DNA from 3 places in the Cryobacterium sp. GrIS_2_6 genome. Region 2 is predicted to be linked to each of the others. Evidence: riboswitches for the same ligand, from Rfam matches in the RefSeq annotation. Region 2 holds a riboswitch; each other region holds the start of a gene.
The links. A riboswitch is a leader RNA that binds a small molecule or an ion and turns the genes downstream of it on or off. The one in region 2 is predicted to bind cyclic di-GMP.
Positions count from the first base shown of each region.

Region 1: another riboswitch for cyclic di-GMP. It lies ahead of RCH22_RS18565 (EAL domain-containing protein); the one in region 2 lies ahead of RCH22_RS08405 (methyl-accepting chemotaxis protein).
Region 3: another riboswitch for cyclic di-GMP. It lies ahead of RCH22_RS20600 (hypothetical protein); the one in region 2 lies ahead of RCH22_RS08405 (methyl-accepting chemotaxis protein).

Region 1 is NZ_JAXCHP010000001.1:3,828,860-3,832,064, forward strand. Features, by position in the region: gene RCH22_RS18565 (EAL domain-containing protein) at 1-2,053, opposite strand, end outside; cyclic di-GMP riboswitch class I at 2,142-2,215, opposite strand; gene RCH22_RS18570 (UvrD-helicase domain-containing protein) at 2,337-3,205, shown strand, end outside.
Region 2 is NZ_JAXCHP010000001.1:1,685,735-1,688,939, forward strand. Features, by position in the region: gene RCH22_RS08405 (methyl-accepting chemotaxis protein) at 1-1,205, opposite strand, end outside; cyclic di-GMP riboswitch class I at 1,249-1,322, opposite strand; gene csrA (carbon storage regulator CsrA) at 1,367-1,675, opposite strand; gene RCH22_RS08415 (hypothetical protein) at 1,672-2,847, opposite strand; gene RCH22_RS08420 (flagellar biosynthesis protein FlhA) at 2,822-3,205, opposite strand, start outside.
Region 3 is NZ_JAXCHP010000002.1:28,357-31,561, reverse strand. Features, by position in the region: gene RCH22_RS20610 (CsbD family protein) at 2-172, opposite strand; gene RCH22_RS20605 (hypothetical protein) at 427-591, shown strand; gene RCH22_RS20600 (hypothetical protein) at 983-1,270, opposite strand; cyclic di-GMP riboswitch class I at 1,660-1,733, opposite strand; gene RCH22_RS20595 (hypothetical protein) at 2,434-2,784, shown strand.

The DNA of each region.
Region 1 (3,205 bases), 2.1 Mb from region 2:
TCGCCTCGATGACGGAGCGGTCGAAGGGATTGGACACCGCGCCGGCGACGAAACTCATGTCGATCTTCACGATGTCGACGGGGAGCGCGCGCAATGACGTCAGGGAGGCATATCCCGTGCCGAAGTCGTCGATGGCGATTCCGACGCCGAGCGCCCCGATCGCACGGAGGCGACCGATCGCGGCGGGGGAATCCAGCACGACGGTCTCGGTGAGTTCGATGATGAGATCCTTCGCGAGGGTCCCGGTGTCGGCCAGGCAGCCGATGATCGAGTCGACGAACCCCTCGCGGTCGAGCTCGTGGGCGGAAACGTTCACGTGCACGGCCAACGGGAATCCAGGATTGGCCGTCCGCCACGCCGCGGCGTCGAGGCAGGCGCGACGCATCACGAAAGCGCCGATACCGATGATCGCGCCGGTCCGCTCGGCGATGTCGATGAAGTCACCGGGGAAGAGCAGCCCGCGTTCCGGGTGTTGCCAGCGGACGAGGGCCTCGACGGCGGTGCACTGCAGCCCGGGAAGGTCGAGGATGGGCTGGTAGTGCACGACGAGCTCGTCGGCGGCCGCCGCGGCCGCGAGTTGCCATTCGAAGGTGACCCTGGGATTGTCCACGCGGAGGAGGCCAGGCTCGAAGACCTGGACGCGGTTCTTGCCGTTCGCCTTCGCCGCGTACATCGCGACGTCGGCCTGGTGCACCAGCTCTTCGATCTCGATGCCTGCGGCCGCCGTAGCAATTCCGATGCTGACGCCGACCTGCGCGGTGTTCCCCTCGAGGAGCACAGGTTCGGCGATCGAACGGCCCAGGGCGGTGGCAATCGAGAGGGCGCCGGAGTCCTCGACACCGGCCAGGACGACGGTGAATTCGGCACCGCCGAGCCGGGCGCACACGGCCTTCGGCCCGGTGTTGGCGCGCATCCGCTCGGCGACCTCGATGAGGAGTTCGTTGCCGGCCCGGTGCCCGAGCAGGTCGTTGACGTCCTTGAAGTCGTCGAGGTCGAGGAAGAGGATGTGCACCCCGCCGGCGTCGGTGCTGGAGGACAGGATCGCGGTCAGCTTGGTCATGAAGGATGCCCGGTTGTCGAGCCCGGTGAGCGGATCCGAACTGACCTGGACCGTGAGCTCCTCCTGGACCGTGCTGTTGCGGAGGGCCAGCGAGACCTGGTTGGAGAGCGCCCGGACGGCGACGAGGGCCTCCGCCGGGATCTTCCCGGGGGCGCCAACGAAGATCCAGGCATTCGCCTGCGCGTTCGAGGCGAGGCAGGCCCAGGCCAGGGGAGCGCCGACGGCGGAATCCAGTGCGCTCGGGTCCGCCATGGGCGAGCCCGTGGTGGAGCCGCCGCTGGATGTGTCGATGACCTCGGCCGGGAGTTCCGTGGGCAGGACGGCGAATTCGCCCGACGCGCCGACGACCCGCAGCGCGGGACCGTCGCGCACGACCCGGACGACACGCAGTCCGGGGGTCGCGACGCAGATCTCCTGGGCCGCGGCCCAGCCGATGACCCAGATGTCCGCCTCGTCGACGACGCCGAGCAGCAGGGAGCCGGTCGCCGCGAGTTCGCGGTCGCGGCGCATCGACTGTTCCCTGGATCGCAGAACGATGCTCAGTTGGCGCACGATCACGAAGGTGAGGAAGACGGTCGGAATCGTGCCGAGGGTGGTCGCGGGTGAGATGACGGCGGTCGGCCCATGCACCGGGGCCCACAGCAGGACCGTGGTGACGAGTGCAAGCGAATAGAGGGTGCAGCGAACGAGGGACCTGGTCGTGGAACCGTAGAGTCCGCGCAGCCAGACGGCGCCGAAGACGACCCCGAGTGCGGCAGCGGGATCCGGCAGCGCGAGGGCGAGTGCGACGAAGGCGACGGAATCGATCAGGTCGAGAACGAGCGGAACCCGTCCCATGACGAACCCGTAAGACCAGGAGGCGATCAGGACTGCCCCGGTCGTGAGGGCGATGAGGGTCACTCCCTCGGTGTCGGAGGCCAGGATCGCGGGGATCGTGAGCAGGAGCGTGGCGATCGCGAGCCAGGTGAAGAGCCACCGGGTGCCCTCCGTCATTCCTTCCGGGCGGCGAAATGGATTCCAGAGCCTGGAGAAAAGAGTTTGTGGATGCTGTGTGCCGGTCATGTGAGGCCGAGTCCCGTCAGTGTGTGGGCCGGCGAACCCAAGGGTCCCGTGCCTTTGCGACCCCGCCTTTCGACGGGTGTGCCTGTATGAGACCGCAATAGATGGGAGCGTGTTCACACAGGCCCAGCCTAGCCTCCGCGTTCGAGGGGCCTTGCCGGAAGGAGCACCCATCCGCGTCGGGTAAACTCGAATGTCGGATTTGAGGGGTGTTTCGGTGGTCGACCTGGAGCTTGAACGGGAACAGAACTACGTGGCAACGCTGTACGCGCGTCTGGACGCGCTGCAGCGGGAGGCCGAGGACCAGCTGACGGCGGTACGGCTGCTCGACGTCGGTGGAAATCACCAGACCCGCTCCGAACGGGACACCTTCGCGCGCCTCTACGAGGACCGGATCGTGCAGTTGAGGGAGATCGACGATCGGCTGGCGTTCGGCCGGCTCGAACTGGCCGCGGACGACGCGAGCGGCGACTCCGTGTTCCGTTACATCGGCAGGGTCGGGTTGCGCGACGAAGAACTGCAGCCGATGCTGCTCGACTGGCGGGTACCGCAGGCGAGCGCGTTCTACCAGGCGACGGCCGCGACCCCGCTGGGAGCCAGGGCCAGGCGTCACCTGCAGTCCAAGGGGCGGACCATCGTCCGCATCGAGGACGAGATCCTCGATGCGGAACTCCTCGGCGGCGACCCATCCGAGCACCAGGGCGAGGGTGCCCTGCTCGCCGCGCTGACCGCCCAGCGCACCGGGCACATGCCCGACATCGTCGCGACGATCCAGGCGGAACAGGACCGCATCATCCGCTCTGACCTCGCCGGAGTGCTGGTCGTCCAGGGCGGGCCGGGGACGGGGAAGACCGCCGTCGCGTTGCACCGTGCGGCGTACCTGCTCTACACGCATCGCGATCGCCTGAAGCACAACGGCGTACTCATCGTGGGACCGTCCCGCTCGTTCCTGCAGTACATCGAGGCAGTGCTGCCGTCGCTCGGCGAGACCGGGGTCGTTCTCGCAAGCGTGGGGCAGCTGTACCCGGGCGTCGAGGCGACCCGCGAGGACGTCCCCGCCGTCGCGGCGCTCAAGGGCCAGGCCTT
Region 2 (3,205 bases):
GTCGCCGCGGAATTCACTTCGATCCCTGCAGAGCCCAGCTGGGAGATCAGCGTCTGCGAGGTGGCCAGCATGGCATTGAGGGATTCGGCGAGGGTCACGAGCTCGGCGGCACCGCTGGGCCTGGCTCGCGCAGCGAGGTCTCCGCCGGCCGCCTTGTGCGCCACCGCACTGAGCTGCCGGACCGAGCGAATCGTGCTCCACGCCAGCGCGGTCGAGACCACCACCGCGAGCACGGCGCCGAGGACGACGAGGAGGGTCGCGCGTTGCGTCTGGTCAGTCACAGGGGCGAGCACTGTGCCGGCCTGCTCCTTTACGACGAGGACCCAGTTCAGGTCCTTGACCACGTCGAAACCGCCGAAGACGTCATGGCCCCGATAGTCGATGAACCGGGCGGTGCCGGCTACGTGGGTGTCCAAGGCTTCCCGAGTCGCCGCCGTGTCGACGACCGTCGACAGCGCTCCACCTTCGAGGAGGGACACCCCGTCGCTGACCTTCATCGGCGACGCGGTGTCGTAGATCAGCTTGTCCTGCGAGTCGGACACCACGATTTCGTCGCCGGCGTTGAGTTCGGGATTGAGAAGTGTGGCGAGCACTGCCGGGTCGAGATCCGCGATCAGTACGGCGCGGACGTGACCGTCGGCATCCGTGATCGGCTGGGCCATGATCCAGTCGATCTGCTTTCCCTCGCGGACCAGCGAGGTGACCACCGTCTTGCCGGACGTCGCAGCCTGGAACCAGACGAGTCCAGAGGGTGCTATCTGGATATTGGGGCGGCTCGTCGCCAGGACCTTGCCGGAGACATCGGCAATCTCGAGCAGTGTATAGCTACCGTACGCCTTATCGAGTCCGGCCAGTTGGGTGGCCGTTTCGGGAGAGTCGAACGGCTCTGCGACCCTCGTCGCCACCACCGCCAGGTCAGTCCGGCGCTCTCCAAGCCAGTTCTCCAGCTGCAGGGTGATCGCGCGCGCAACGGTGACGCCCTTATCCTGGGCGGCGGCGGCGAGGCTCGTTGCGGACTGTTGGGTGAGCAGCACGGCCAGTAAGACCATCAGCGGCACCGAGACGAGCAGGCTCGCTGCGACCAGCTGAACACCGAATCGACGGGGTAGACGGCGGAGGCGTCGCAAGAACGCCGGGTGCACGGGAGCCTCGGCTCCGCCGGCTCGACGCTCGGAAATCGGGCGGGGAGAGACGGTTGCAGGCATGGTCTTCAACTCTGGCGTGCTCACGTGGTGCCGGTCCTGTCCATTCGGTAGACCGGCTCACCCGAGGGTCCCGTGCCTTTGCGACCCCGCCTCTCGACGGGTGTGCCTTCTGCAACTGACAGATCGGACGAATTCGCCCGATGAATCACCTGATTCGTACTTTAGCAGTCAGGAAGGGCGTCGGGCGGGGCGGTGGGCGCGGCAGCGGGCGCGGCCGACGGGCGTACCAGGCCGAGCGCGGCCTTGAGCTGCGCCTCGGCGTCCTCGTCCTCGGAAAGGCTCCCCCCCCTGCTCGCGGACAGGTTCGCCTCAATGACGGCTCGGAGCACCTCGTCGCGCTGGATCCTGACACCGCGCGGGGCATCGACGCCGATGCGGATGCTGTCGCCGCGCACATCGAGGACGGTGATGACGATGTCATCGCCGATGAGGATTTTCTCCCCCGGTTTGCGCGTGAGAACCAGCATCATGCCAGCCTAGCGCGGGCATCGGGCGTGTCAGGGAGGCGGCCTGCGCGCGGTCCGAGCGTCGCGGACGCTGCTGGGGCACCGTCGACCCAGCCGACCGGAATCCCGAGGTCGTCGACGGTTTCCGGGGAGGACGTCGTCGTCGACCCGACCACGGCGACCGCGTCGATCGGAATGATCGCCGCGACCCGCCCGACCCAGTCGGCCGTGTCCGAGGGCTTCCGGCCGGCATCCACCACGGCCCAGGTCTGGTCCGCGCCGACCATGAGCAGGTCACCGCCGAGGTACTCGCGGTCCCCCGGGGTCTCGCCGATGCCGAAGGCGAGGAAACACGTGCGCCCGCGGGCGACTCCCCCGGCGCGCGCAGCGAGGGCAGAGCGCCGGTCGTCGACGCGACGGGCCCCCTCCGACACCACGGAGCCGGCCACGAGCACCTCGGCGGCCCCGTCCATTGCGGCCATCATCCCGGCGACACGCAAGGTCTCCGCGGGCGCGCCGACGAGCACGACGAGGTCTCCGGGGTGCGTGAAGGGTCGCGGCACGGCCGCCGTGCCCGCGCGTCCTGGCCACGGATGCCCGGCCCGGGTCGAAAGAGTCGCGGGCCGTTCGTGTGTCCCCGCGTTCCGCGGCGATCCGGCACCGGTCGCGGAACCCGACGGCTCCGGCTCGCGCACGGGCCCGGGCAGCGCCCCGGACACCCGCTCAGGAACCGGCTCGGCGACGGTGAAGGTGAGTTCGTCCATCAGCTGGGCGAAGCCGGCGGACCCGGTCGACAGGAGCGGGGTCTGGACCGAGGCTCGCGGCCTCCCGAGGGTTCCCGCATCGTCGGCCCCGTCGGCGTCCTCGAGCAGGGCGAGGATCCCGAGCCGGGCGGCGCGTCCGGGATGGGCGTCGCCGTTTCCGGCGCCGGCAACGGCACCGTCACCGTCACCGTCACCGTGCTCGTCGCGCTCGAGCGGCATCATCCGCACCGGCTGGGCGTGCGCGGCTCGGCGGCGCCGCTCGGGCACTTCGACCGTGACCTCGTAGTGGCGGCTGGCGAAGAAGCCGCGGATGCCGCCGACCGTGACGCGTTCGGCGGAGATTATGCGGGCATCCGCCCCGTGTTCGGCGAGGATGCGTGCCTTCAGTTCCGGAAGCGTCGGACCGTCAAGCTGAAATCGTTTCGGTTCCACGGACCACCCCCACGGTCTCGATGGCGACGTTCGCGGAGGTGACCTCGAGGTAGGACAGCACGGGGAGCCCGCCGGTCTGCGCGGAGACGAGCCGGTGGATCGCCGGGCGGAGGGCCGGGGCGCAGACGAGCACGGCGGTCAGCCCGCTCGCCTCGACGGTGGCGAGCGAGGCCTTGAGCGAGCCCAGGATCGCGTCGATCCGCGCGGGTTCAAGCATGATCTGGGTGCCCTGCTCTGAGGCGCGCATGCCCTCGAGCAGGGACTGCTCGAGACCGGGCTCGATCATGATCACGCGGAGCAGGCCCTCGTCGAGGTATTGGGCGGCGAGAGCCGGGCCGAGGCCCTGCCTCGCGGCCTC
Region 3 (3,205 bases), on a different contig from region 2:
TTTACTTCAGGGCGTCTTTGACGTTCTCACCGGCCTGCTTGAGACTGCCCTTAGTGTGATCGGCTTTGCCCTCTGCTTCGAGCTTGGGATTGTCGGTTACCTTCCCAACAGCTTCCTTGCCTGTGCCCACGACTTTCTCGGTCGCGTTCTTGATTTTGTCCGTACCACTCATGATCGGTTTCCTTCCGGTTCAATCGAGCTTTTTCGTAATAGTAAACCCGTCCCACGAACGAGACACGGGTGAGCGCGGGCAGGTTTCACGCCGCACCCTGAATTAACGACTCGGACTGTCACGTCACTTCGTAGATATCCGGGTCGGCCGGCGGCGATCGATCGTGTTCTGTACCGGACGGGAACGCGAGGCAGTAACGGCGGTGATATTATCGGGTCATCACGACGCATTCGTGAGATGAAAGGCACGGCATCATGAATCTCCTTCTTATTGTCATCGCCGTAGTCGCCGTGGTCTTGCTGATCACGGGCGGCTTTGTTCAGTCTCTCCAGTTCCTTCTTTGGGTGGGCATCGTTTTGGCGATCATCGCCGTGATTCTCTTTCTCGTCCGCTCCATCTCCGGACGACGTAGCGTCTAGCACCAGCTACACCCATTGCCCGTCAGGGCCGTTTTTCATGAGCCGCCTGATGAAGTGACCGCGATGCTCGTGAACGTCATCTGAGCGCATGCTCGTGTGAACTTCCAGGAGCCACCCTCATGCCTAGGCGATGGGTCGACCTATTCGGGCCAGCACCGGGCAGGTTGCAGTCCTCGTCGCTGGCGCGACAAGCTGTTGCGGTTCGGCCGGCCCGATCAAGCCATGGTCTCCAGGTCGGGACTGCACAATACGCAAAGCCAGAAGCATCTTCTGTATTAGGGGTGCCGGATTTGCGCAGTCGGAATGCCGCGCAGAAGCCGGGCACCGGTGAATCATGGGCTTCGACCAAAGATCGGTGGCGAGTGCAGTCCGGGACGCCGGCAACATCCAACTAGATGAGTGTTCTGGTTGTTTTCTCTGACAGGCTGCGGTCAATGATGGTGGATGGTGAGTTCACGAAAGACGATATCGCTCCCTCCAGACTCGGGAAGACAGTGCGCTCAACCGGGTCGAGGAATTCCATCACCTCATAGTGGCCGTGGTTCTTGTTGATGAAGCCAACCAGGCTGAGAGCATTGTTTCTGGCGATGCGGCGGTCGATGACTCTCCACTGACACCCAGACAAAGCTCGGACCTCGATGTCCTCAGAGGTGCGGGTCTGCAATCGGCCGGCGATCATGATGCTTCCTCTCCTCAATCTGCCCGTGACGATAGTGCGCCCGTCTGATCGTTTTCTGGACAGCCGATTCGGGTGCCCGTTTACAACGGCCAGAAGTCGAGGGTTCCAATGCCAGAGGTCGTTCTTGGGTTTGGGTCGAAGTGGCCTCGTGGGCGGCCGGCCCCCGTTCAGTGCGACGGTTTAGGTGTCACAGGTTGGGTTTTGGAGCTTTCTTTGTGTTTGTGTTGATCGGCCGGGCGACTGCCGGGGCGGCACCGAACCAGAGAATTCTGGTTTTGGGTTTCGTCGAGTCTTCTGGAAGGGCGGGTTGGGGCTTTTCGTGCGTCTCTGGGGCGGTGGGTTTGGCGGATCGGAGGAAGGGGAAGCTCATTTCGTGTAGGTCCTAACCATTCGGTAGGCCGGCTGGCCCGAGGGTCCCGTGCCTTTGCGACCCCGTCTCACGGCGGGTGTGCCTTGTGCGATTGACGTTCACGCCCGTCTCGCCGGCAGCTGAAAGCCACCTGATTTGAACGTAGCACCCCGGGTTTGAGGCGAGTGGCCCCCTAAAGGGGTGTGTCCTTGCCCGTGTCCTCGAGGTCATCGGCTTCAGTGCGGTCTTCGTGAGGTGGGGAAGTGCCGGCGGGAGATCGGGACTGATCTGAAGACTAGTGCTGCGCGCGAGACGCAGCAGGATCGCGCTGATCGTTTTGCTGGTGAAGCGCTGCCGGCGAGGTCGCCCGGCGACCGGGAAGCGGCGGCGTCGAGGTGGCGGACACGAACAAACAGGGACGCCCGCAGGAATGCACCGCCGCGTTTGCGTCGCGTAGGTTCCAGCTCGACCATCTAGCCACGTATGAGGACGCGATGACTCGAAACGGGGGCGGCGCGTATCTGCGGGAGCAGGCGGTCAAGCTTTTCGCCGGAGTGAATGACCGCCGGGCGCTCGGACCAGCCGCGCGCGGGCCGGGACCGCTTTTCTCACTCATCGGACGATCGTCACGCACGACGATCAAAGAAGGGCGGACATCATCGGGGCCTGATTCTCGCCTTCCGTCAAACAGCGGACGAGCGCTGGGCCAGTGGCCTCAACTCACCCTGATACGTTGGGGGGCTTGGCGCGTTTCGGTTACTTCGAACATGTCAACCCACTTTTCTAATGATTGATATGAGTTCAAGGTGTGGGTATGAGACGAATTTCGTTCAGCGGCGCCTCGTTCCTCACGGCAGATCGAATCGCCGACGCGCTTGTGAGTCTTTTGGTTGTGCTCAATAGAAAAAATAGGTCCGTGGTCGGGCTCATCCCGGTGGTATTGGTCAATGGTGCTGTCGTGACGGCAACGTTGCTCCTCGGACCGGCACATGCTCTCATTGCCGTCCCGGAGGAATCTTTGTGGCCTGAACCCGATGCTGCGGATACCGTCACGCACCTTGAGCGTCTGGGCCAGGCCGCGTCCGCAGAACAGACAGGATTTTCAGAAACGATTGCTATCCCAGATTACGGATGGAGCGACCCGGACTCGCCTGATTTCTGGTAGTGCCACACATCCGCAGCCCGAAAGTGAGGCCCGAAACTGGTCCCGTTCTCCAGTTGATGAGGACGGTTTGGTTCGCGTGGAACGGGGCCTCGGTTTTGATAGGTGTTGAAAGTTGCTCTCGCTAGAGAGGTTGGGGCCCTATTTTCGGTTGGCGTCAACATCAGCCGCGAATCGGTCTACGCGTACCTGCGAGCTGAGGGGTGAACGTGCTTGATGTCCGGTTGTGTAGATGACCTTGATCCCAACTCGGTTGGGATGACGTGGCTGAGATGCCTGATGGCGAGGTGTACCTGGCGTTGTTTCCCGTCCGCGGGGTGCGGGAGGGCGTCTTCCTGCTGCCGGGCTGGGGCCAGGTGTACCCAGAGCTGGCCCGGGTCATCCGGTGTCGTAGAATTAGGGTTCGTGAAGATCGACCAGGAGT